One region of the Lactobacillus sp. ESL0681 genome, then DNA from elsewhere that is predicted to be linked to it. Evidence: riboswitches for the same ligand, from Rfam matches in the RefSeq annotation. Region 1 holds a riboswitch; each other region holds the start of a gene.
What was found. A riboswitch is a leader RNA that binds a small molecule or an ion and turns the genes downstream of it on or off. The one in region 1 is predicted to bind thiamine pyrophosphate.
Positions count from the first base shown of each region.

Region 2: linked by a shared signal. The riboswitch ahead of OZX59_RS08570 (ECF transporter S component) and the one ahead of OZX59_RS05765 (ABC transporter ATP-binding protein) in region 1 are both predicted to bind thiamine pyrophosphate.
Region 3: linked by a shared signal. The riboswitch ahead of thiM (hydroxyethylthiazole kinase) and the one ahead of OZX59_RS05765 (ABC transporter ATP-binding protein) in region 1 are both predicted to bind thiamine pyrophosphate.

Region 1 is NZ_CP113943.1:1,207,119-1,214,851, reverse strand. It holds gene OZX59_RS05795 (two-component system regulatory protein YycI) at 1-39, shown strand, start outside; gene OZX59_RS05790 (MBL fold metallo-hydrolase) at 67-864, shown strand; gene OZX59_RS05785 (trypsin-like peptidase domain-containing protein) at 935-2,131, shown strand; gene rlmH (23S rRNA (pseudouridine(1915)-N(3))-methyltransferase RlmH) at 2,621-3,100, shown strand; gene OZX59_RS05775 (hypothetical protein) at 3,257-3,577, shown strand; gene OZX59_RS05770 (energy-coupling factor transporter transmembrane component T) at 3,630-4,283, opposite strand; gene OZX59_RS05765 (ABC transporter ATP-binding protein) at 4,292-5,650, opposite strand; TPP riboswitch at 5,692-5,781, opposite strand; gene OZX59_RS05760 (helix-turn-helix transcriptional regulator) at 5,890-6,828, shown strand; gene htpX (zinc metalloprotease HtpX) at 6,921-7,733, opposite strand, start outside.
Region 2 is NZ_CP113943.1:1,776,010-1,783,742, reverse strand. It holds gene OZX59_RS08595 (PTS sugar transporter subunit IIC) at 1-290, opposite strand, end outside; gene OZX59_RS08590 (PTS sugar transporter subunit IIB) at 306-773, opposite strand; gene OZX59_RS08585 (GntR family transcriptional regulator) at 789-1,478, opposite strand; gene OZX59_RS08580 (GntR family transcriptional regulator) at 1,480-2,175, opposite strand; gene udk (uridine kinase) at 2,496-3,131, shown strand; gene OZX59_RS08570 (ECF transporter S component) at 3,185-3,763, opposite strand; TPP riboswitch at 3,814-3,903, opposite strand; gene OZX59_RS08565 (alpha-L-fucosidase) at 3,959-5,203, shown strand; partial or broken gene OZX59_RS08560 (transposase) at 5,413-6,762, shown strand; gene OZX59_RS08555 (hypothetical protein) at 6,839-7,135, opposite strand; gene OZX59_RS08550 (MupG family TIM beta-alpha barrel fold protein) at 7,152-7,733, opposite strand, start outside.
Region 3 is NZ_CP113943.1:1,389,074-1,396,806, reverse strand. It holds gene OZX59_RS06680 (ABC transporter substrate-binding protein/permease) at 1-323, shown strand, start outside; gene OZX59_RS06675 (amino acid ABC transporter ATP-binding protein) at 323-1,072, shown strand; gene OZX59_RS06670 (pyridoxamine 5'-phosphate oxidase family protein) at 1,119-1,490, opposite strand; TPP riboswitch at 1,640-1,728, shown strand; gene thiM (hydroxyethylthiazole kinase) at 1,789-2,577, shown strand; gene thiD (bifunctional hydroxymethylpyrimidine kinase/phosphomethylpyrimidine kinase) at 2,592-3,401, shown strand; gene thiE (thiamine phosphate synthase) at 3,411-4,067, shown strand; gene OZX59_RS06650 (hypothetical protein) at 4,128-4,550, opposite strand; gene OZX59_RS06645 (helix-turn-helix transcriptional regulator) at 4,531-4,758, opposite strand; gene OZX59_RS06640 (FAD-binding protein) at 4,926-6,737, opposite strand; gene OZX59_RS06635 (FAD-binding protein) at 6,762-7,733, opposite strand, start outside.

The DNA of each region.
Region 1 (7,733 bases):
TTTACTGCTCAGTTATTGCAAGTTGGTAGCTCATATTAATAATGAATATTTTAGAAGGGGAAAAATTTGCAAGTTTCTATTTTAGCTAGTGGTTCAACTGGAAATACCAGTTTAATCGAAACGAGGCAGCACAAGATTTTGATGGATGCTGGATTGTCTGGTAAAAAGACGCAGCAGTTATTGGCGCAAGTTGGAGTTGATATTGCGGATATTGACCTAGTTTTTTTAAGCCATGATCATTCTGATCACAGTAAAGGATTAGGGGTATTAATGCGGCGGTATCCGCAAATTGCGGCATATACTAATGAAGCGACTTGGAACTATCTATCGCAAACCAATAAGATTGGTAAGCTGCCGATGCCACAAATTAATGTCATTGAACCTGGACAGACATTAACTTTAGGTGATCTTGACGTTACAGCGTTTGCTACTAGTCATGATGCTGCTGCGCCGCAATATTATGTGTTTGCTAGTCAGGGCAAGCGAATGGCCTTTTTGACAGATACCGGTTATGTTTCGCAAAAAGTTGAAGAGGTAATCACAGATGCTGATGCCTACTTAATGGAATTTAACTATGATGACATGATGCTGCGTAATGGGCCATATTCGTGGGAATTGAAGCAGCGGATTCTTTCAGATGTTGGTCATTTGTCCAATGAAGAAGCTGGAGAGGCTTTACGAGATGTTGTAAGTAATAAAACTAAGCAAATTTTTTTGGCTCATTTAAGTCAACATAATAATACTGCGCAGTTAGCTAAAGACAGTGCTGAAAAAATCTTGCTATCCGGGGATACGAATTTACCCAGTGATGTTAAAATTAACTTGACTGATCCACAACAACCTACTAATTTAGTTGAAATTTAGCAGCATTGTTCATAATTTGTTCAAAATTTATTAGTATATTAGAAAGTATAGACAAAGGAGATAATTAATCATGAAAAATGGTCTTGTTAAAACAGCGGTAGTTGGCGTTGTTGCAGGGATCATTGGCGGCGGGGTTTCTTATGTTGCCATTGATCAAATTAATAATGCTAACTTAAATAATAACAGTGCCCAGACTAGTGTTACTTCTAATAGTGCTAAGCTCTCTAAAAAGAGTGCTAAAACTAGTGGTGCAATGACCCCAGCTTATAACAACGTTAAGGGTGCAGTTGTGTCTGTTATTAATATGAAGCGACAGGCAAATAATAAGAGTAATTCTTTGTTTGATCTATTTGGTGATGATGATGACGATAACAGTAACAGTCAGGGCAAAGGTAAGTTACAGACTTATAGTGAAGGTTCCGGCGTTATTTATATGAAGTCGGGCAAAAAAGGTTATATTGTAACTAATAATCACGTTGTTTCTGGTAGTGATAAGGTGCAAGTGATGCTGACCAATGGTAAGACTGTCAATGCCCGAATCGTTGGTACTGATGAAACAACCGACCTTGCTGTGCTAGCCATTGATGCTAGTTATGTAAGTCAAACAGCTGAATTTGGCGATTCTAAGAGCCTAGCTCCTGGACAAAATGTGATTGCGGTTGGTTCACCTTTAGGTAGTGAATACGCGTCTACGGTCACTCAAGGGATTATTTCAGCACCAGCACGTAACATTACTACGTCATCTGCTAATGAGCAGACGGTTATTCAAACTGATGCGGCGATTAATCCAGGAAATTCCGGTGGTGCTCTAGTCAACTCGGCTGGCCAAGTAATTGGAATTAACTCAATGAAGCTAGCCCAATCTAGTGATGGTACTTCAGTTGAAGGGATGGGCTTTGCGATTCCATCTAACGAAGTGGTTACGATTGTTAACCAGCTAGTTAAGAAGGGTAAAATTACGCGGCCACAATTAGGTGTTAAGGTAATTGCCCTAGAAGGAATTCCTGATAGCTACAAGAAGAGGCTCAATATAAAATCTGATTTGAAGAAGGGGATTTATGTTTCTTCAGTAACTAAGAGAGGTTCTGCTGCGGAAGCTGGGATTAAATCGGGTGATGTTATTACCAAGGTTGACAATAAATCCGTCTCAGATGTCGCTTCGTTACACAGCATCTTGTATAGTCATAAAGTCGGTGATACCGTCAATTTATCTGTTAATCGGGATGGAAAAATGCTGAATTTAAAGGTTAAGTTGCAGGCTAATTAAAGTTGCTAATATTCTTTATTTAAATAAAAAAAGGCTATGCTGGCTAGGTTTTATCCGCTAACATAGCTTTTTTATTAATAATTTTATTGCGAAACATCATTATGTTCGGAATTATGGCTTGTCAAGTTTTTTAAAAGCAATAAAACAATGTTGATAACTGTGTATAACTTTGTGGATTGTGTATAACTTTGCCAAAAAGACTGCTAGATAGCTGTGGATAATCTGTTGATTGTGTGTAGATTACAGGTGGTATTTTTAGGAATAATTAGCCAAGTATCCTAGTATAACAGCATTTATTGCCATACGTTTGTAAATTTGCGAATTATAGATAATATGTGGGCAACTTTTTAACAAAAAAATTTTAAAAAATCTGCAATCACAAATTAGGTGGCGAACAGAAGTTTTGACTACAAAATGTAGATTTTGCTTTTACACAGTTGTGGAAAACTGGGGTGGAAACAATGCGAATTAGGGGATAAAATAGAAGTTATGAAGATTAAGATTGTATGTGTAGGTAAATTAAAAGAGAAGTATTTTCAGGCTGCCATTGCAGAATATTGCAAGCGTTTAAGTCGTTTTGCAAAAGTGGAACTAATACAAGTTGCAGATGAAAAGGCACCAGAAAAATACAGTTTAGCTCAGCAAGAACAGGTTAAAGTAATTGAGGGTAACCGAATTTTGAGTAAGATCCAGCCAAAAGACTATGTTTATGTAACTGCAATTAAGGGAAAAGAACGTAGTAGTGAGGAGTTTGCCCATGAATTGCAAGACTTGGCTACTTATGGACATTCAACGCTAACTTTTGTGATAGGTGGTAGTCTGGGGACTAGTCAGGCAGTGAATCAGCGTGCCGATAGTTTGCTCAGCTTTGGTAAGTTGACTATGCCGCACCAATTAATGAGGGTGGTCCTAATTGAACAGATTTATCGTGGTTTTATGATTAATAGTGGCAGTCCATATCATAAGTAGTTGAATTACTGATGGTTAATTGCAAGTTGCTTAATCAAAAATTTGGTTGAACAATGAAGCTAGTGGAAGTATTATTAACAGATAAGTAAATACCAGTAGATATAATGTAATAATAGTGATTGTGAAATATAAGTTTAAAAGAATAAAGGTGATTATATGGTAGATAAATATTCTGACTTTGATTATGTTGGGTTGGCTAACAACTTGGCTGATGATATTTCTAATTGTGGTAATTTTGTTGTTTGGGCTTATTGGTATACAACTTATGATAAACAAGAAGTATTTTTTGAATACTTTTATTTAGACAATCTTGAAGCTGCCATAACTAATCCGAAGTATCGTAGTGTAGCAGAAGTGGACCAACTGGTAATTGCAGAGTTACCACTATTTTTCCGAAAGAAGATGGAGGCTGTAGATTTATTGCAGATCTTTGTTAAGGAAAATAGAGAATGGGGACAAAAGCAGTCACGGGATTAAAAGGTTGATAACTAGCAAAAAGACAGCAGGAATTAAACTGTTGTCTTTTTGCTTATTTCAATGTAAAGAGGAAGAGGTTCGTTAAACAGAGTAAAAGTATACTCCATAACCAATCACCGCGTTTAACTGTGATTGGTACAATTATAGAACGCTGACCGCCTTCGCGGTATCCATGTGATTCCATTCCTTGGGCCAAATTATCGGCTGAATTAAGGGCAACCAGAATGGCTTTAAAATAAAGTACTGGTGACCAAAAACTCAGATAAACACCGCGCATCATACCAGCAGTTCGGATTTGTTTAACCGCATGCTTCATTAAAGGGATAATATTAAGAGCGGCTAGCACACCATAAGCAAATTTGCTTGGCAGCTTAAAATTTTGTTCAAATGAACGTGCCAATGATTCAGCACTAGTATTGCAGCTAACACAGGCAATCGAGAGCGTATAAACATAAATTCGACTTGATAGGCTCAAAGCATTATTAAGATTTGGCTGGGTGGTAAACCAGTATAAAGTAGCAAAAACGGTGATAGCAGCAATTAATGGTGCAAGTAGCAAAGTTAGTAGTTTTTTTATCGTAGTGTGGTGAACTAACAAGTAACCAATGCAAAATAAAATAATTAGTAAGTTAGTGGTTAGACTGACCTTGATGGAGATTTCGATAGAAATAATTAACGCTAAAATAAATTTGAAACTAGGATTCATGATTGACCTCACTTAGTAGAATAGTTCAAATGCTGATGTTGCAAGACTAGATGATAGTCGCACCAAGGGGCTAAGTTATGTAAATCATGACTGATAATTAAAAAGGTTTGGTGGCGAGCTTGCTGACTTTCTTGCATGAGCTGGACAACTTTTTTACTGGAGGCTTCATCTAATCCACTTAATGGTTCGTCAAATAGCAATACGTCTTGATTAGTTAGTAGCATTAAAAAGATTTGTAGTTTCTTTTGTTGACCTCCCGAAAGTGTGTAAACAACTTGATCTAGGTGCTGGTCTAAATCAAGATAGTTCAATGTTTGATTGATTTTTTCAGAGGTAAAGAATGGATTTAATCCTTGTTTTTTACTCAAAGCAATTTCGTCGGCAACTGTGACACTTAAGAATTGATCCGTGGCATTTTGAAAAACTTGTGCCACGTTAAGCAAGTATTTTCGAGCGCTTAACTTGCTAATCTCCTGATCATAATATGCAATACTGCCAATGTAAGGGATCATCTTGGTGAGTGCATTAAATAATGAAGTTTTACCAGTACCGTTAGCCCCAGTAATGAGAGTTGTTTTTCCAGCAGCAATTTTAAGCTCAGGTTGTTGTAATAGCAGTCGCTTGTGAGCAATTTGGACATTAGTTAAGGTGAAACAAGCAGCCTTGTTATTTGGGACAGCGAAGCAGTAGGAGGCAGCAGTCTGCCCCTGTGTCAACAGCTGGTCTTTTTCATGATCAGATAGCTTAGTGATTGTACCATTTTTGAATTGAAAGAGATAATCGCAAATGCCGGCATAATCATTTAATAGATGGTCACTAACAATAATAGTTTTACCCTGAGTTTGTAATTGTCCGAGCTTGTCAATTAGAAATCTGCGTGCTTCAGGATCACAACTGGCAAAAGGCTCATCTAATAGAAAAAGGTCAAGGTCCATTGCGACCAAAACAGCGAGGGCAACCCGTTGTTGTTCACCGCCTGACATAGTATTAATCTTTTGATCAAGTAGCTGCTTAATTTGGGTAAATTCTACACCGTGAGCCAATCGCTGGGAATATTGTTCAGGAGAGACTTGTAAATTTTCAAGTGCAAAGATGATTTCTTCACGAGGTGTGGCCATAGTAAACTGTTCACCAGCGTGTTGAAACATCATGCCGGCTTGTAATCCATCAAGATCAACGTTTCCAGTAGTTTGACCAGCGTATTTAGGATATAAACCAGCAAGAATTTTTAAAATAGTTGATTTACCACAGCCAGTTGGTCCAATTAAAAGCGAAAATTTAGCTGTTGGGATTGTTAAATTAATTTGATTAAGAATTTTGGTATTTTGATTATATGAAAAACAGAGATTGTTAGTTGTGATTGACATTTTTTCACCAAATAAAAAGTCGTCAAGGAAAAACTCGACGACGCAAAAACGTTAATTTTCCCTTCGCTGGTATTAGCCATAGCAGGTTCAATGGGTATCTTCTCAGCCAAACGGCACCCCGATGTTATTTGGCTAAATTGTACAAGAAAAAATGTCCTTTGTCTAGTTTTTCATCATTAAACTGCTTTTTTGTTATATAATTGAACTATGAAAATAAACTAAGATTAGGTGGTGAAATCATGGCAGTAGTTAAACTGGAACAATATTTACTCAGTATTTTGCATGCAACTACAGCAGATACCAATGAGTTACGGTTAAATTCAGGAAATAAAAATTTTGACCTATTTACAATTTTACTTGAAAATCATAATACTGGTGTCCATCGTTATCAAGCAAGCAGCTATCAACTGCTTTATGTGGCAGCAGGTGAAATAAAAATTAAGGTCGATAACTATGAATATCGGCTCAAGCCGGGAAATATGCTTTTTTTGTTGAATAAGTGCGAATATGAGGTACAACAGCAAACAAATAGTGGGGTGTTGGTTAAACTAGAATTTAGTTTACAAAAGCTAGGGCAGTATTTCCCAGGAAATACTGGTTCGCGTACTGCGTCAGAGCGGGAAATTATCAAGCAGCTGGAACAGAAATTGGAACAACAACGATTTCTATATCTTAAAAATACTGAATTATCAGAACCAGTTCAATTAATAAATAAAATAATTGATGAATATCTACAAGCAAATTTGTTTGCTAAAGAAATTATTGCGGCCGAATTAAAATTGTTGTTGATTACTACTATCAGAAAGCAAGACTTGAACGCTGCACCAGCAACAACTATGGAATTTGCTGGAACAGAACTTGATCGCTATATTGATGCCAACTTTGCTGATATTACTTTAGCAGAAGCAGCCAAACATTTTGGTTTAAATCCTAATTATTTTTCAAGCCTAGTTAAACAAAAAACGGGGAAGAGTTTTGTCGAACATGTTGATGAGCGAAGGATGCAAGAAGCCCGTAATTTGCTTGCCCGACCAGATATCTCGGTTAAGGAAATTATCACTTTAGTGGGATATCATGGAAAATCCTTTTTTTATAAGAAGTTTAATGAATATTATCATCAAACACCGGTTCAGATGAGGTCGGAGTTATTTAGACAAGCTAATATTAATTTAAAATAGAATAGTATCAATGGTGATTCGGTCAGAATCGCTATTTTTGTTGCACTAAAAAACCGATCAAAGAATAAGTTCTCTGGTCGGGCAGTGAAAAATTACATTTTTTCTAGTCGCTTAATTCGGTCTGCAGTTGCTGGATGGCTGTCAAATAAGTTTTTCTTATGTAATGGATTCTCAATATATAATCCACGACTGCTTGGATCAGCCTGTTGCATTGGCTCACTGTGTTCAATCTTAGTTAAAGCAGAAATTAGTCCCTGTGGATTTCGGGTTAGTTCAACTGATGAAGCATCGGCTAAATATTCGCGATTACGTGATAACGCCATTTGGGCCAGACTGGCACACAATGGACCGAGAATTAACACAAATAAAATTGCAATAATTTTAAATATTAAAACCGCCTTGTTGTCATCATGATCATCATTGTCGCGATCATCATCAAACCACCAGATGTAACGACTAGCAATACCTGAAATATAGGAAATAACGCCCACTAAAACAGTAGCTACGGTTGAAAGACGAATATCATAGTTTCGAATGTGTGAAACTTCATGACCTAGAACTCCCTCGAGCTCTTCACGATTCATCATGGTTAATAAACCTTGAGTGACTGCAATAGCGCTGTGCTCGGGATCACGACCAGTCGCAAAAGCATTAGGGCTAGGATCATTAATAATAAAAACTCGCGGCATTGGCACGCGACCCACTAAGGCCATATCTTGTACAATATGCCATAATTCTGGATTGTCTGATTCGTGAACTTCTTGGGCATGATTGAGATTCATTACCATATTTGCAGGATCATGCATAACTATCAATAGATAGATTGCACTAACAATTAGGGCAAGGATTAAACCGCTCCAAGGTGTCCCACCAAAAAGATAGCCTAATCCTGAACCAACTAAAGC
Region 2 (7,733 bases), 570 kb from region 1:
AAGGTTAAAGCCACAGCAGTACTTTTTCCTGCATTTAACGCAAAAGCCGTACCTAAGACACTACCCGAGATAATCTCCGGCGGAATTGAAGCACCAATTGAAAATGAACCAACAAATGCTAATTCTAAAGTTGCTCCCATGATGATTCCTTGGTGCAAATTACCCAAAACTAAACCTGTTAATGTACACGTAACTAGTGGCCTTGATAACATTGATGAACCTAAAAAGTATTCTCCATTTCCTAGCATTGCAATCAAGGCTAAGATCAAGGCGATTAAATATTTATTCATAATTTACCTCTCAATTTATTTATGAAATTCTCGCTTTTCTTCGCTAGGAACTTGTTGAATCCAGACATCAACGCCATCGTTTTGCAGATCGACTAATTGTTCAGCCTCAGTATCAGTCAAGTTGATAGTTTTAGAATAATTTTTGGTTCCTTCACGAGGTTTGGTACCTCCTAAATTAAGACCTTTGATTTTCCCCTGAGTACCTTTTATTAACTTTGCTGCATCAGCTACTGATTCAACTACAATCAACATTTTATATTTATCAGTAATTCCTGAGTTAATTGCTTCAATACTTTCGGCAACACTCTTCATTACTAGTTTGGCATTGTCAGGTTTAGCTAAACGGATAGCTGATTTGCGAAAATCATCTTTGGCGACACTATCGTTAACAACAAAGATGGTATCGGCATCCAAACTATAAAACCAAGAAACTGCAACTTGGCCATGAACTAAACGGTGGTCCACTCTTACAAGTTTAATCATGTTATATTTCCTCCATTAATTAAAATCAATTGAATATTCAGTATTTAATGCATCTTGCATTCGATATTCAATAGCAACATTTTTCTTATCAGCTGTTGAAAAAAGATTAGTTATCTTAAAAATTGGTGATCCAATTTTTAAGTTCAACTGCTTACTACTTTCAGCTGATGCCTCAATCAACTGAAAATCTTGATATACATTTTCAAGATTAAATTTACCTGAATTTACCACCTCAATGATGGGCGTCACCTTCAGACAAGCTGGATCAAAACCTGGGAAATTATCCAATGGCAATAATAATTTTTCAAAGGATTTTCCATGGCTTGATAATGTTTTAAATGATACGTAATACAGTAATTCATTAGCTGAGATTCCTAATATATCTGCATAATAAGGGCCAACTAACCGTAAATAAGTATCCTTAAATTTAACTTTATCTGATGATTCAAGATAAGTTGGTCTGATGATACCAGTCATATTCAGAATATTTTGCTTTGAAATAGTAGGCCTTACAAATAAACCACTTCCTTTTTTACGAACTACCTTTTGTTCACTTACTAACTGATCAATTGCTTTACGAATAGTTGTGCGACTTACACCATAAATTTGTTGTAGTTCATTTTCATTAGGTAAACTATTTCCTGGAGAATAAAAACCATTGGCAATTTTGTAATTAAGATCAAAATAAACATTTTTAAATAGCATCTTAATCCTCCTGATAATCAAAAATATTATTAGCAGTGAAATAGTATTTAAACTGTTTACCAATTAAATATTGCCTGGTACATTCAAGTGGACGATCATCAGCTTGATAATTAAAACTTTCAATTTGATAAAGAGGCTCACCGTCTTTAACTTGCAACGCCTTAGCCAACCTATCATCTGCTAAAATACACGTGATATCCTCTTTACCATATGTTGGTACAGCATTATATTCATCACATAAAATCTGATAAAGTGATAAGTTAGTAAAATCCACCTTTTCCAAAGTTGGAAATTCCGCTTTATTAAAGTATGTAATTTCATAACTTAGAGGCTTATCCCTGTTGCAGTGAATTCTTTCTATCTTTAATAATTGACTTGTCTTTGACCCAAAAAAGTTTTGCAATTGTTTGGTGACCTGAACACTGCTTGTCGACAAATGCTTTATCTTAACATTTTGATTTCCTAACTCGGCAGTCATTGACTGCATCCCCAGCATATTAATATCGATCTTTTTATTTACTTCAATTCCTGAGCGTTGTTTAACAGACACTACACCTTCGTCTTGAAGGTGACGCAAAGCATGTTGAACAGCACTTCTGCTAATTCCAAGCTTATCAGCAATTTCTCTTTGACTTGGTAAATCTTCTCGCTTATCAATGGAACTAACCAGATGCTGCAAATATTCTTCTACTTGTATACTAGGAGATATCTCTCTAAATTCTGTTATATTCCCTCACTCCTTTGGTCTTATTTTTATAAAACTTATATTTAAAATATTGAATATTCAAAAATTTATACAGTTTAATAGCTATGTAAACAAACTTCAAAAGATAAGTTTTGTTTTTTTAATACCAGATATAATAGTAATCGCTTTCAAAAAATATGTCAACGCTTTTTTATAAAAAAGTCTATTTTTGATAAATTAAATTACCGATTAATCTTGATTTCAGCACATTTTTACTTTAACTATCATACAAACTAAAGTAGAATATTATTGATAAAGAAGGAGCGTCTTAGATGTCTAAAATTGAAAAACCTGTCGTGATTGGCATAACTGGTGGATCTGGTAGTGGTAAAACTACTATTGCCCATAAAATAGTTGAACAAATGGCTGAAAATGAGCACGTCTTGATTATGGCTCAAGATTCGTATTACAAGGATAATACTAATATTTCAATGGCTGAACGCATGAAAATTAACTATGATCATCCTGATGCCTTCGATATCCCACTACTAAAAAAACAGATCAACGATTTGCTTAACTATCAGGCAATCGAAATGCCAATCTACAACTTTAAGGATCATACTAGAAGCAAAGAAACCATTCACATTGAACCTGCAGATATCATTATTCTTGAAGGAATTTTAGTTTTAGCTAGCGCAGATATTCGCGATCTGATGGATATTAAGGTTTATGTCGATACAGACGATGATATTCGCTTTATTCGCCGATTAGAACGCGATATTAAAGAACGTGGACGCTCAATCGACTCAGTAATTGAACAATATTTGCAGACCGTTAAGCCGATGTATCATCAGTTTATTGAACCAACTAAACGCTATGCCAATATCATTATTCCTGAAGGTGGGGAAAATGATGTCGCCATCGACATGCTGACAACCAAAGTACACGCTGTCTTAAATCGAAAATAAAAAAGTTGAGTTTTTACGCTCAACTTTTTTATTAACGAATTTTTGCATAATATTTAAATTATCTTTGGCTTTAACGCCTTATCGAAAAGATTGGTAATTAATTTAACTAGAACGCCATCAAATACCAAAGCCGAAATCATGTTAGTAATGAACATTGTAATTTGTAAAGTCATACTGTATTTGTTCCAACCATATAAAAAGTAAGTTGGGACAAATGACCCCAGTCCGGCAAAGAAAGCGCCAATCAAGACACTAGTCCAAGAAAATTTTTGATAACGTTCTTTTTTAGGAAAAAAACCAATCTCATTAGTTGCTCCTTGAACTATTCCAGAAATAACTGTAATGGCTCCCCACTGGCCCCCAATTGCCATCTCAACAACTGCAGCTAATGTTTCACCAATTGTTCCGGAACCACTTGTAGGGACAAAATACATTGCTAATGGTGCCGCCATGAGCCATAGGCCAGCAAATACTGTATCTGTCACTGGGGCAAAACCTGTTGGCAGTAAAGCCATTTTAACCAGGTTATACGCCCAATTAAAGCCATAAGTATAAACTACCCCCATAATAATACCAATTAAGGCAATCAAAATTATTGATTTAACATTCCATTTTGATGATCTGGTAAACATAAAAATACTCCTAGCCCTTCTTAAAAAAGTCAACTAGGAGTACAATAATGCTTAATTATTAAACACTTCCCTAACGCAGGTATTATCCTGTTCAGGTTCCAAGGGTTTTTCTCAGCTATTAAGCACCCCTAGTGACATACTATATTTTCGTATAGTATACCACAGGCAATGCTATTATGATAAGGAAAAGGAAAAATGAACAAAATTCCAACAAGAATTAAAAATTACGAAGACATGGGTATTGGTTTGTTTATTCATTGGGGGCTATATTCACAACTTGCTAAAGGCGAATGGACGGAATATATTCATCAACATGATCAAGCAGAATACGAAAAATTAATTGCTTCCTTTGCGGCAGAAAATTTCGATGCCGATAAAATTGTCCTTGCTGCTAAACAGATGGGCGCCAAATACATTGTCCTAACTACTAAGCATCATGAAGGCTTCTTCTTATACGACACTAAAGGCTTATCAACATTTGACGCAATACATAGTTTAGCTCACCGTGATTTGATTAAAGAATTTGTAAATGCCTGTAACAAATATGATATCAAACCATTTTTCTACATGGCAACTTATGATTGGCACTCGCCTCTTTATCAGAATAACTTTAATGATTACCTTGATTACTTATTGAATTCAGTCAAAATATTATGTCAAAATTATGGACCAATTGGCGGATTTTGGTTTGATGGTGATTGGGATAAAAAAGACGCAAATTGGAAACATTCACGACTTTACGGTATGATTCGCAAATATCAACCTGAAGCTATCATTATTAATAATACCGGTCTTAAAGAACGTGGCCAAATTAGTAATTCAGAGATTGATGTTGTAACTTATGAACGAGAAACACCCAGCCAAGTCAATCACGGCTTTGATGATAAGTATGTAGCTGGTGAAGCTTCAATTACTATGAACAAACACTGGGGATTTGCCAAAAATGATTTAGATTTTAAGTCCGGTAAAGAATTAATAGAAAATATTGTGCATTGTCGCGGCATTGGTGCCAATATTTTGCTCAACATTGGACTTACTGGTAGTGGCAAAATTCCTGAAATAAATCATGCTATTATGCAACAAATAGGTAATTGGACAGAGATGGCCAGTGAAGCTATCTATAAAACCCGACCTGAGGCCAGGGTCCAAGCAAATGGTAATCAAAAAGATTTGGTACTTGGCAATGACAAAAATAAGTATCTGTTTATTCATGACTTAGAAATCGTCGGTAACGACAACGTGGTACTGGGCGGAGAAGGAAATACTTTGCGGTCTTTTGAAGGTTTCTTCAAAGAAATAAAAGCTATCAGCTGGTTAGACAACGGAGAAAAGCTATCATTTATGCAAGAACCAAAAAACGGTACATTAACTATTAATGCTTCTGGTTATGTCTATGGTAGCGATTGGTGTGTTCGCATCGCAAAAGTTACCTTTAAATAATACTTCAACTTTACCAACTAAAAAGCTCGCTAAATATTTCAAAAAGAAATTTAGCGAGCTCTTTTATATTAAATTACTGAAACTTGAAAGCTAGAAATCACCTCAAAAGAGCGTGATTTCTAGCTTTTTTGCCTAAAAAATAAAAACGCAAGCCCTCTCTGCGTTATACTTTAAATAACCAAAACTAAAGTTACAGGAGTTCTTACGTTATGAACAGTATACCGCAATTCAATCAAGAAAAGGACACTTCTTCCTTAATTTCATCTTTTACAAAATTAATTGGTCTAGCTGACTTAAGTAAACAAGTTAATTTTAAACGTCATTCTTTAGTTAGCCTGCTCATGGTAGTCAAATGGTTAATCCAATCACGTTTTGCCCGTAAATCACTGTATCGTTTTGACCAACCAGCTGAATTTACCTCTAAGACTGGCAGAAATATCCTTAATGATGAAACGCATCAATTGGCAAAAACTGCTTTGCTTAGCTGCTGCCAAACTAATTAAAGTACTTAAACCGGTAATTGACAAGCGTAGAAGACTAGCTTTGATTGTAGATGATACTTTGCTAGCACGTTCCTATTCTAAGAAAGCTGAATTACTTGCCAAAGTTTACGATCATAATGAGCATAAATATATTAATGGTTTTCGTGGCTTGACCGTTGGTTGGAGTGACGGCAATACTTTTTTGCCAGTTAATTTTGCTTTGATGTCCACCAAGAAAAAACAAAATCTGCTTGGCAGTAAAGCCACTACAACCGATAATCGTTCTATTGCAGGCAGAAGAAGAACCCAAGCCCAAAGGCAAATGAATGATGTCACGGTTGAATTGCTTAAGCAAGCTATCAATGAAGGAGTACCAGCAGACTATGTACTGTTTGACAGCTGGTTTGCCTCGCCAAAAATGTTCTGGCAGTTAAAGCAGTTAGGATTAGACAGTGTCTCGATGCTTAGTTGAGCAAGAAGGTATACTACCGCTATCGTGGTCGCCTTTATGATGTAAAAAGTTTGTATGAACGCTTAGCTGGCTCAAAGCTGAAAGCCAAAGATGACTATCTTTATAGTTGTGTAGTCGAGGCAGAGTATCAAGGACATAGTTTTCCTATCAGACTAGTATATGTTACTAAACGTGGTAATAAGGGAAAGTACTTGGTCTTGGCTACCACCAGATATCAGCTGCAACCTAAAGAAGTCATTCAGCTTTATGGTCGTAGATGGCAGATAGAAACCTACTTTAAAGCAGCTAAGCAATACCTAGCTTTAGATAAATCACAAATTCAAAGTTACGATGGTCAGTGCGGATATTTTGCAATTACCGCCTTAACTTATGACTTGCTGGCTTGGCAAGAGAGACAAGCAGTTGATGAGCGAACAATTGGGGATTTATTCTATTTGATGAATGATGCGTTGCCGGATTTGGCGTTTGAAGAAGCATTGGTCTACCTGCTAAGTGCCCTAAAAGCAGTTAAAGAAGAAATAACCACAGAAGTCGAGCGGATAATAAATAATTTTATTAAATTACTGCCAAGATTTATTCAAAAGCAGCTGCAGAGAAGCGTCTAAAATATAATTAAGAACCAAAAAAGCCAGACTCAATAAGGAATCTGGCTAGTTTTACTGCTTTCAAGTTTCAGTTAAATTATACTTTATCTTCCTTAGTGGTACCTTGTTTATCCTTGCGGTGCATAAAGGTTTTAATATTGCGATCAAATGAGTTTAAAAAAACAATACATCCAAAAACAAACACTGCCCCTATCAAAGTTAAACCAATAGAATTCTTACAATAAATGATTCCAAATGCTAATAACAAAATGCTAAGTAATCCTACTAAGACACTGTAAATTTTATGTCCAGCAAGATAAACTTGGCTAACCACTTTATTGGCAAGCAAAAAGATAATTAACAAGCCAATAATTAATAAAAATGTTTGCCACATTTAATTTTTCCTTTGATTACTTAGACTCAAAATTAAATTTTGTCCAAGGACGTAAATATTTTAGTAGTGATAATTCATCAGCCTTAATCGCCCCAACCTTATTCTTTCTTTTATCACTATGTGGTTGTAAAACTACTTGTAGTTCATTCTTATAGACACCAAAATCATCATTACAAATTAGAATGTCCCCTACTTCAAATTCACAATCATTATCGTGAGCTGGATTATCATCATGATATTTAACTCGTGGTTGAGTTGAACGTGCAACTAAGGAATTACTATCGCCGCGACGAAAATGATTCTCAGTTAATAAAATTTTTTGTTCTACTTCACTAATATCCTTAACCATTTCTACGTCAAGAGTTAGTTTATATCTATCTAATTCACTAAGACTGCGCAATTCAGATTCACTAGCATACGAATTGCCAATGATGACATCATCAATTAGATTACTCATAAATAGGGACTTAGCTTGAACTTCAACTGGTAAATACCGGTCCGATTCCCGCGTAGGTAAACCATCATTGACATCCCAAGGACCATGAGTTCCGCATTGACTAGAAACAAACGCTGCTGTATGAATACCATGTTTTTTGAA
Region 3 (7,733 bases), 180 kb from region 1:
TGTGGCACATTATTTTACCGCAAGCAATCAAGAATTGTTTACCATCAATTACCAATGAATTTATCGTTAATATCAAGGATACCTCAGTCTTGAGTATCATCTCGGTTTCGGAATTATTCTTCGTTGGTACCACAATTGCCAGTCAAACTTTCAAGTTCTTCCCAACTTACCTGACCATTTCAGCAATTTACCTAATCTTAACGTTCACAATTACCAGAATTTTCAACTTGATTGAAAAACGCTTGGCAGGAAGCAAGAACTATAATCTAATGGCTAATCAAGTACAGGTCGGAACTAATAATGAAACAGAGGTCAAGAAATAATGACACAAGCAAACGAAACCATTTTAAGTTTAAAGCATATTAAGAAATCCTTCGGCAATCATGAAGTGTTACGTGATATCTCCTTTGACATCAATAAAGGCGAAATCGCAACGATTATCGGCCCTTCCGGTGGTGGTAAATCAACTACCTTGCGGTGCATCAACTTACTAGAGGAGCCGAGTGCTGGTGAAATCGATTTTCACGGCAAAAATGTCCTAGCAGAAAACTATAATCGCAACATTTATCGGGCTAAAGTGGGGATGGTTTTCCAACAATTTGATTTATTTGAAAATAAAAATGTCTTAGCTAATTGCATGGTAGGTCAAGAGTTAGTCCTTAAAAGATCAAAAGAAGAGGCTAAACAAATTGCCTTAGCTAATTTGGAAAAAGTCGGCATGGCAGAATACGTTGATGCTAGACCCAACCAATTATCCGGCGGTCAGCAACAACGAGTAGCTATCGCCCGAGCCATTTCCATGGATCCTGAGATTTTATTATTTGATGAACCAACTTCAGCTCTTGATCCCGAGATGGTTGGAGAAGTTTTAAGTGTAATGAAGAACTTAGCCACAACAGGTTTAACGATGATTATCGTAACCCACGAAATGGCCTTTGCCCGCGACGTAGCCGATCAAGTCTTGTTCATCAGCGACGGTATCATCACAGAAGAAGGCAGCCCTGACCAGCTCTTTAATCATCCTCAAAATGACAAAACTACCAAGTTTTTGCGTAATTTCCAAAATAATTAAGCATCAAAAAAGCATCCTTATTGAATTAGGATGCTTTTTAAGTTAGCTAGATTTTTTGTTCAATGCGGTCAATTTTTACCTCAAGAATTTTTCTTAGCCAAGGAAATTTAGCTTTTAATTGGTCATAATACTTGCCCTCAGCATGGAACTTACCTGTACCATAAATGTAAAAGCCAGCACCTGGACCTGCTGTCCCCTCAACTTCCTTACTACCAACCGTGATCACTACATGGTTATCTTCAGCAAAGTCAGCTTCGATACTATGCATTCCAGCTGCTGGTAAATATAGTTGGTTATCTTCCTGATCAATTGTAATGTATGACATCCAAGTATTAACGATTCCCGCTGGCTGGGCGTTAAGGGCAATAATCGTCGCCGGGCCCTCATGCTTCATTACTTCTAAAAATTTCTGATCCATTTGTAATCCCCTTTGCTTAATAAAAATGTATTCCTAGCATAGTGCTAAATTTAACTACTTTCAATTTATTAGCTCCTGGCATGATCAGACTAATCTTATTTAAATGAGATTATTATTGTATTCTCTACCAAAAGCCGCTATAATGATGGCAACAACACGAGGGGTGCTGATAAGCTGAGATTAAACCCTTTGAACCTGTAAGTTAACACTTACGCTAGGAACGTGTCACTCTAATTGAGCTTTGGCACCCAACGTGCCAAGGCTTTTTATTATTACCGAATTTAACGGAGAGAATATTATGCAATTAGAATTATTAGAGCAATTACGGGTAGCTAACCCAGTTATTTTAAATGAAAGCAACTTTGTAACCGTCCAAGACGTTGCCAATGGTTTAAATGCACTCGGAGCCTCACCAATTATGAGCAAAGAAATTAATGAGACTACCGAAATGGTCAAGATGGCTAATGCAGTGCAGATCAACTTAGGTACTATGACGCAAACAGAACTTGCTCATATGCTAAAAATGGGACAATTGGCTGAGCAGCAGCACAAACCAATTGTACTAGATCCAGTTGCTATTGGTGCCGTTAATTATCGTCTTGAAGCTGCAGAACAACTGCTAAAAGAATTTCAAGTAAATATTATCCGCGGCAATGCTGGCGAAATTGCCGCCTTGGGCAACTTTAATTGGCAAGCTAAGGGCATCGACGCCGGTTCTGGTACAGGAGACTTAGACGAAATCACTAAGCAAGTTGCTCAAAAATATCACTGCGTAGTCATTACCAGTGGCGCTGTTGACACGATTAGTGATGGTCAACAAATCGCTCACGTTTATAATGGTAGTCCACTCTTCCAAGCCCACGTTGGTTCTGGCGACATGCTATCTAGCATTGTTGCAGCTTTTGCGGCGGTATGTGACAACCTCTTTGAAGCAGCCGAGACTGCTACACTAGTTTTTTCTGCCACGGGAGAATTACTAGTTAACCAACAATCCGATCTCGGACCCGGAACTTTTGGCATTAAATTAATTGATGCTTTAGCTAAAGTGCAGGTTCCCGACCTAGTAAAAATTGCTAAATTTGATTAAGAAAGGTAAATATTATGGTAGAAAAAATTAATTCATTTCCCCAAGTACTAACGATTGCAGGTACAGATTCGAGTGGCGGGGCAGGTGTTATGGCAGACTTAAAAACCTTTCAAATGCAACAAGTTTTTGGCACCGCGGTAATTGTAGCCGTTACTGCTCAAAACACTTTAGGCGTACAAGCTACCCATCTCTTACCATTAGAAATGATCGACGCACAGTGTGCAGCTTTAGCTGATGATTTAGATATTCGCGCCTGCAAAACTGGTATGCTAGGCGATGCCGAACATGTTCACCAAGTTGCAGTAAACTTACAAAAATACGACTTCGGCCCAGTTACCGTTGATCCAGTAATGGTAGCTAAAGGCGGTGCCCAACTACTAAGCGATGAAGCTGTTGAAACAGTCAAAAAAGAACTATTGCCATTAGCCACCTTAGTAACGCCTAACTTACCTGAAGCAGAGGTTTTAACTAGGATGAAAATCACTAGTGAACAACAATATCCTGATGTAGCCCATACTTTACAAGATATGGGCGTTAAGAACGTCATCATCAAGGGCGGTCACATGGACAATGAAGATGTGCGTGACTATACTTTGCTGGCAGACGGCTCTAGCTTTTGGACTAGTAGCAAGCGCACCCATACCAAGCGCACTCACGGAACTGGTGATACCCTAGCTGCTGCCATTACTTCCCAGTTAGCCTTAGGCCAAGACCTAACTAATGCAATTAAAATAGCCAAGAAGTATGTCACAGCAACTATCGAGCACACGATCCAAGTAGGCCACGATCATGGCCCACTTAATCATTGGGCCAAACAATTTTAGGAGTATTTCATGAAAAAGTTTAATTCTAACATTTTACAAGCCTATTTTATTTGCGGCAGTCAAGATATTCCACAAGGACAAAGTCTAATTAAGATAGTTGAAACGGCATTAAAATCCGGCATCACTGCCTTTCAGTTTCGTGATAAAGGTACTAATTCGACCTTAAAGGAAGCTGAGCGTTTACCAATGGCCCAACATTTGCATGAGCTTTGTCAGGCATATCAAGTACCATTCTTTATAGATGACGATCTTGCATTAGCTAAAAAAGTTAATGCAGAAGGAATTCATGTCGGTCAAAGTGATACTGCGATTGAGCAAGTAATCTCTGAAGTAGCTGAACAGATGATCGTAGGCTATTCTTGTTCCAACTCCACTCAAATTAAGCAAGCTAACCAAATTGCTGGTATCGATTATTACGGTAGCGGCCCCATCTTTGCCACTACATCCAAAAGTGATGCTGACCCAGAAATTGGCGTTGCCGGTTTAGCCACGCTAGTCAATGAAAGTACCCGGCCGATTGTGGCAATTGGCGGTATTAAAGAAACGGATTTGACTGCCATTGCCCAGACTGGTGCAGCTGGTGCAGCCGTTATTTCAATGATTGCCCAAAGTAATAATATTGCCAAAACTGTTGCCACAATGAACAATGCGCCTTGGCACAAGTAATGCAAAACATAAAAACTTCCAGTTGTTGATTACTTCTGGAAGTTTTTTTAATTAAACGAATTAATTTTTTCGATCTTCAATGATTCCAAAAATAATTTGTAAAATCATACTAACATTCCAATAAAAAATTGACATAGCTACTATTACTATAAATGTTTCGACTTTAAAATTAGCATATAACAAGGCGAAGATAACAGCCACTATTAACACAATATTGTTCAACCACTTAAGTACACGCGCATCAGCAACGTTACTAACATATCGATCACGTTCATCATCTTCAAATTCATCTCTGTGACCCTTTTTAATATCTTGGGCGTTAATATGATAGCCAAGGGCTATGAAGAAACCAAGCGCCGCCAAAATAAGATCTTTTAGCTCATGACCCCAACCATTACTAAAAAAGATGGCTGCTAATTCGATTAAGCCCAGTAATAAAAAGAATACTTCGCAAATAGCATTTTTAATTAGTTTCTTCCTCATTTTCTTCTCCCAAATAATCCTGTAAGCAAAAGAGTTCTTCAACACTAAGCTTGAAAATACGAGCAAGTTTATATGCCAACACTAATGATGGCTTATATTTTCCTTTTTCAATCGAAATAATTGTTCGACTACTCACATTAACCTTTTCTGCCAATTCTTCTTGAGTTAAATTATATTCTAATCGTAGTTTTTTTACTAAATTTGGCATCGTTTCACCTTATTTAATCACATATATGAAGCTCACTTCATGCTATAAAAATCGAAATAAAAAGTCAAGTTATATAATGGGTTTTAAAAATTCAAAATTACTTTATTTAAGATTAAAAAAAGTCCTGATAGCAATTAAACTACCAGGACTTTTTAGTCTAGAAACTTTTATTTAATTTTACTTAGAGCATCTTTAACGGCCGCTTTTAAGCCTCTTGTGGTGTTAGATGCACCAGAAACGGCATCAACATCAACTGTATTAGCTTTAACCATCGCTTGTGGCAATTCCTTGATCGCCTTAAGCCCGTAATCATCTGATTCCGCTTGTTTTAAGACTTCAACATTTTTGATATTCTTTTGCTGATCCACAGTTACGCGAACCACAATTTCATCACCCATACCTTGATCAGATTTGCCTAAGTATTGATTAGGACCAACAGCATACTTTTCTGATTTAAGATCTGAAGATAGTGGTTGATGACCAATATGCTGTTCATGATCTGCTGTTTCTGCAGAAATATCTTCAACATCATCTTTAGGATGAGCCGCATTTTGACCAGCAATCTTACCAAAGATTAAACAATCAGCTAAGTCAGAGCCACCTTGGTATAGATTAGCCATATTACTACCCAATTCTCCTGCACCATACAAATGCGGAATTGGCTGATGATCAGGATCAAGTATCTCAGCCCGTGCGTTACGTCTTGGTCCAGCCTCAGACCAACCAATAGTTTGCACCAATGGCGTAGCATAATATGGACCAGTAGCAGAAAACTCTGTTAAAGTTTCAGGTGCGCGATGAAAGGCATAATCAGTGCCCTTTTGCGCAAAGAAGTTAAACTCATCAATAGTAGTTTGTAACTTTTCAGCAGTAACCCCCATTTTGTCGGCTAATTCCGCCACAGTATCAGCCTTAATTACCGAGTTTAATGCCTTATTATCAGGGAAGTCTTTCAATTCACTAATCTTATCGTATTGCTTTTGATCAAATACAAAGTATGGCTTAATCGGATTAAGTGGCTTGTACCAAGAACCATGATTTTCAACATAGCCTTCACGAGCTGCTTGATCTTCTTTGAAATAACGTGTACCATCATCACCAACTGTAAAAATACTACCAGTATAAAAGACTGGATTACCCATATAAAATGGCGCACGCTTCATCCCTGGTTCATAAAAGGCAAAGCTCTGTTGCATCCCCCCAGCAGCATACATTGACATATGCCACATATCAGCACCCGCTTCATGGGCTAAATCGATTCCTTTACCTTGATTATAAAGTGTCCCTAAAGGAATTAATTTATAAGAACCAATGTAATCTTGAATTTTCTCTGGATTGTTTTCAATTCCACCAGTTGCTAAAACAACGCCGTTCTTAGCATAAATATTTAATAAAACATGATCGCGCTCAATTTGTGCTCCTACCACTTTACCATTAGGTGTCTGCAGTAAGTGTTCAACTGGCGAAGAATACCACACATCAATGTTATCACTTCGGTCAATTACGTTTTGGCGCAAAACATTCCAAAGTGAAGCGTTAAAAATTCCCGGTTTAAGTGTAATCATGTCATAACTCTTCGCACCCGGAAGATCAGGATGATCGGCATCAATTGCATCATCTGGTAGCCCCAAAATTGTCTTATAGCTAACTGGCTGGTCAACACCTAAATATTTTTTGAAGTATTCCTTCATGTGGGTTATTCCATGAACGACTGTTGTTTCGACTTCAGAATCAAGTTCGAAATGTTGCGCTAAACCTTCATAATATTTACGGTAGTCAGCTTCGCTGCTGCTATAACCGACTAATTCAGCAGCATATCTAGTATTACCACCTTCATGGCCTTCCGGAGCGGAATCTACCAATAAGACTTTAGCTCCATCATCTGCGGCAAAGCGAGCAGCTGTCGCTCCAGCTCCCCCAAATCCTAGCACAACTACGTCATAACTAGCATCATAATAAGTGTTTTTATTAACTATCATTATTTATAATCTCCCATAGTAAAATTATTCTTTAGCATATTCAGCAGCATTTTGTCCAGCAATTCTGCCAAATACTGTACAAACTGTTAACATCGTTCCAGTTGCAGGATAGGTATGAACAAATAATTGCCCACTCGCAGCCTCTCCTGCAGCATATACACCAGCAATCGGCTGATTACTAGTATCTAAAACTTGTGCATCAGGTGTGATCTTCAAGCCACCAAAGCCAGCTACTGTTGTCGGATAGCCCTCTATCACATAATAAGGACCATCACTAGCAACCGGAACAATATCATCCCTGCCAAAATCAGCATCGCCATTTGTCGCAGCTGCATTATAATCGGCAACAGTTCTTTGCAATGTTTGCAAATCACTCCCAATTAGTTTTGCAACTTCTTGCAATGAAGCACATTTTTTGGCTTCTGGCATTTGACTTGCAGCATCATACGAAGCATTATTTTGGTCAAAAATCCAGAAAAACTTATTACCAGCAGATTTTTTGGCATCATTATACATTAATGAATAATGTTGACCTTCTTTAGTAAATCTTTTACCCAAATTATTAACAGCTAAAGCCTTACCTGTAATAATCAATCCATTGGCACCACCATCAACACTCAAGTAATTAGCAGTCACAATACCCATGACACCATCTTTAAACTCTGTTGCTGCATGTAAATTACTAGTAATATCAATATAATCTGCATTATCATACGGGGTTGAAAGCGATCTAGTTCCTTGAGCACTAGGGGCATACTTGTCACGTACCGTTTGCGAGCCATCAAAACCACCAACTGCAATAACAACAGCTTTGCAGTTAATATCATAATCAGCGTATTTACCGCTAGTAGCTATACCACTAACTTGCCCATTTTCGGTTTTAATTTTTTCATGAGTTTGATCATAAATAATAGGTATTTCCAGCTCTCTAACACGCTTAATGACCGGACCCATAATTGCAACAGGTCCTTTTTCAAGGTTAACATGAGTTTTCGG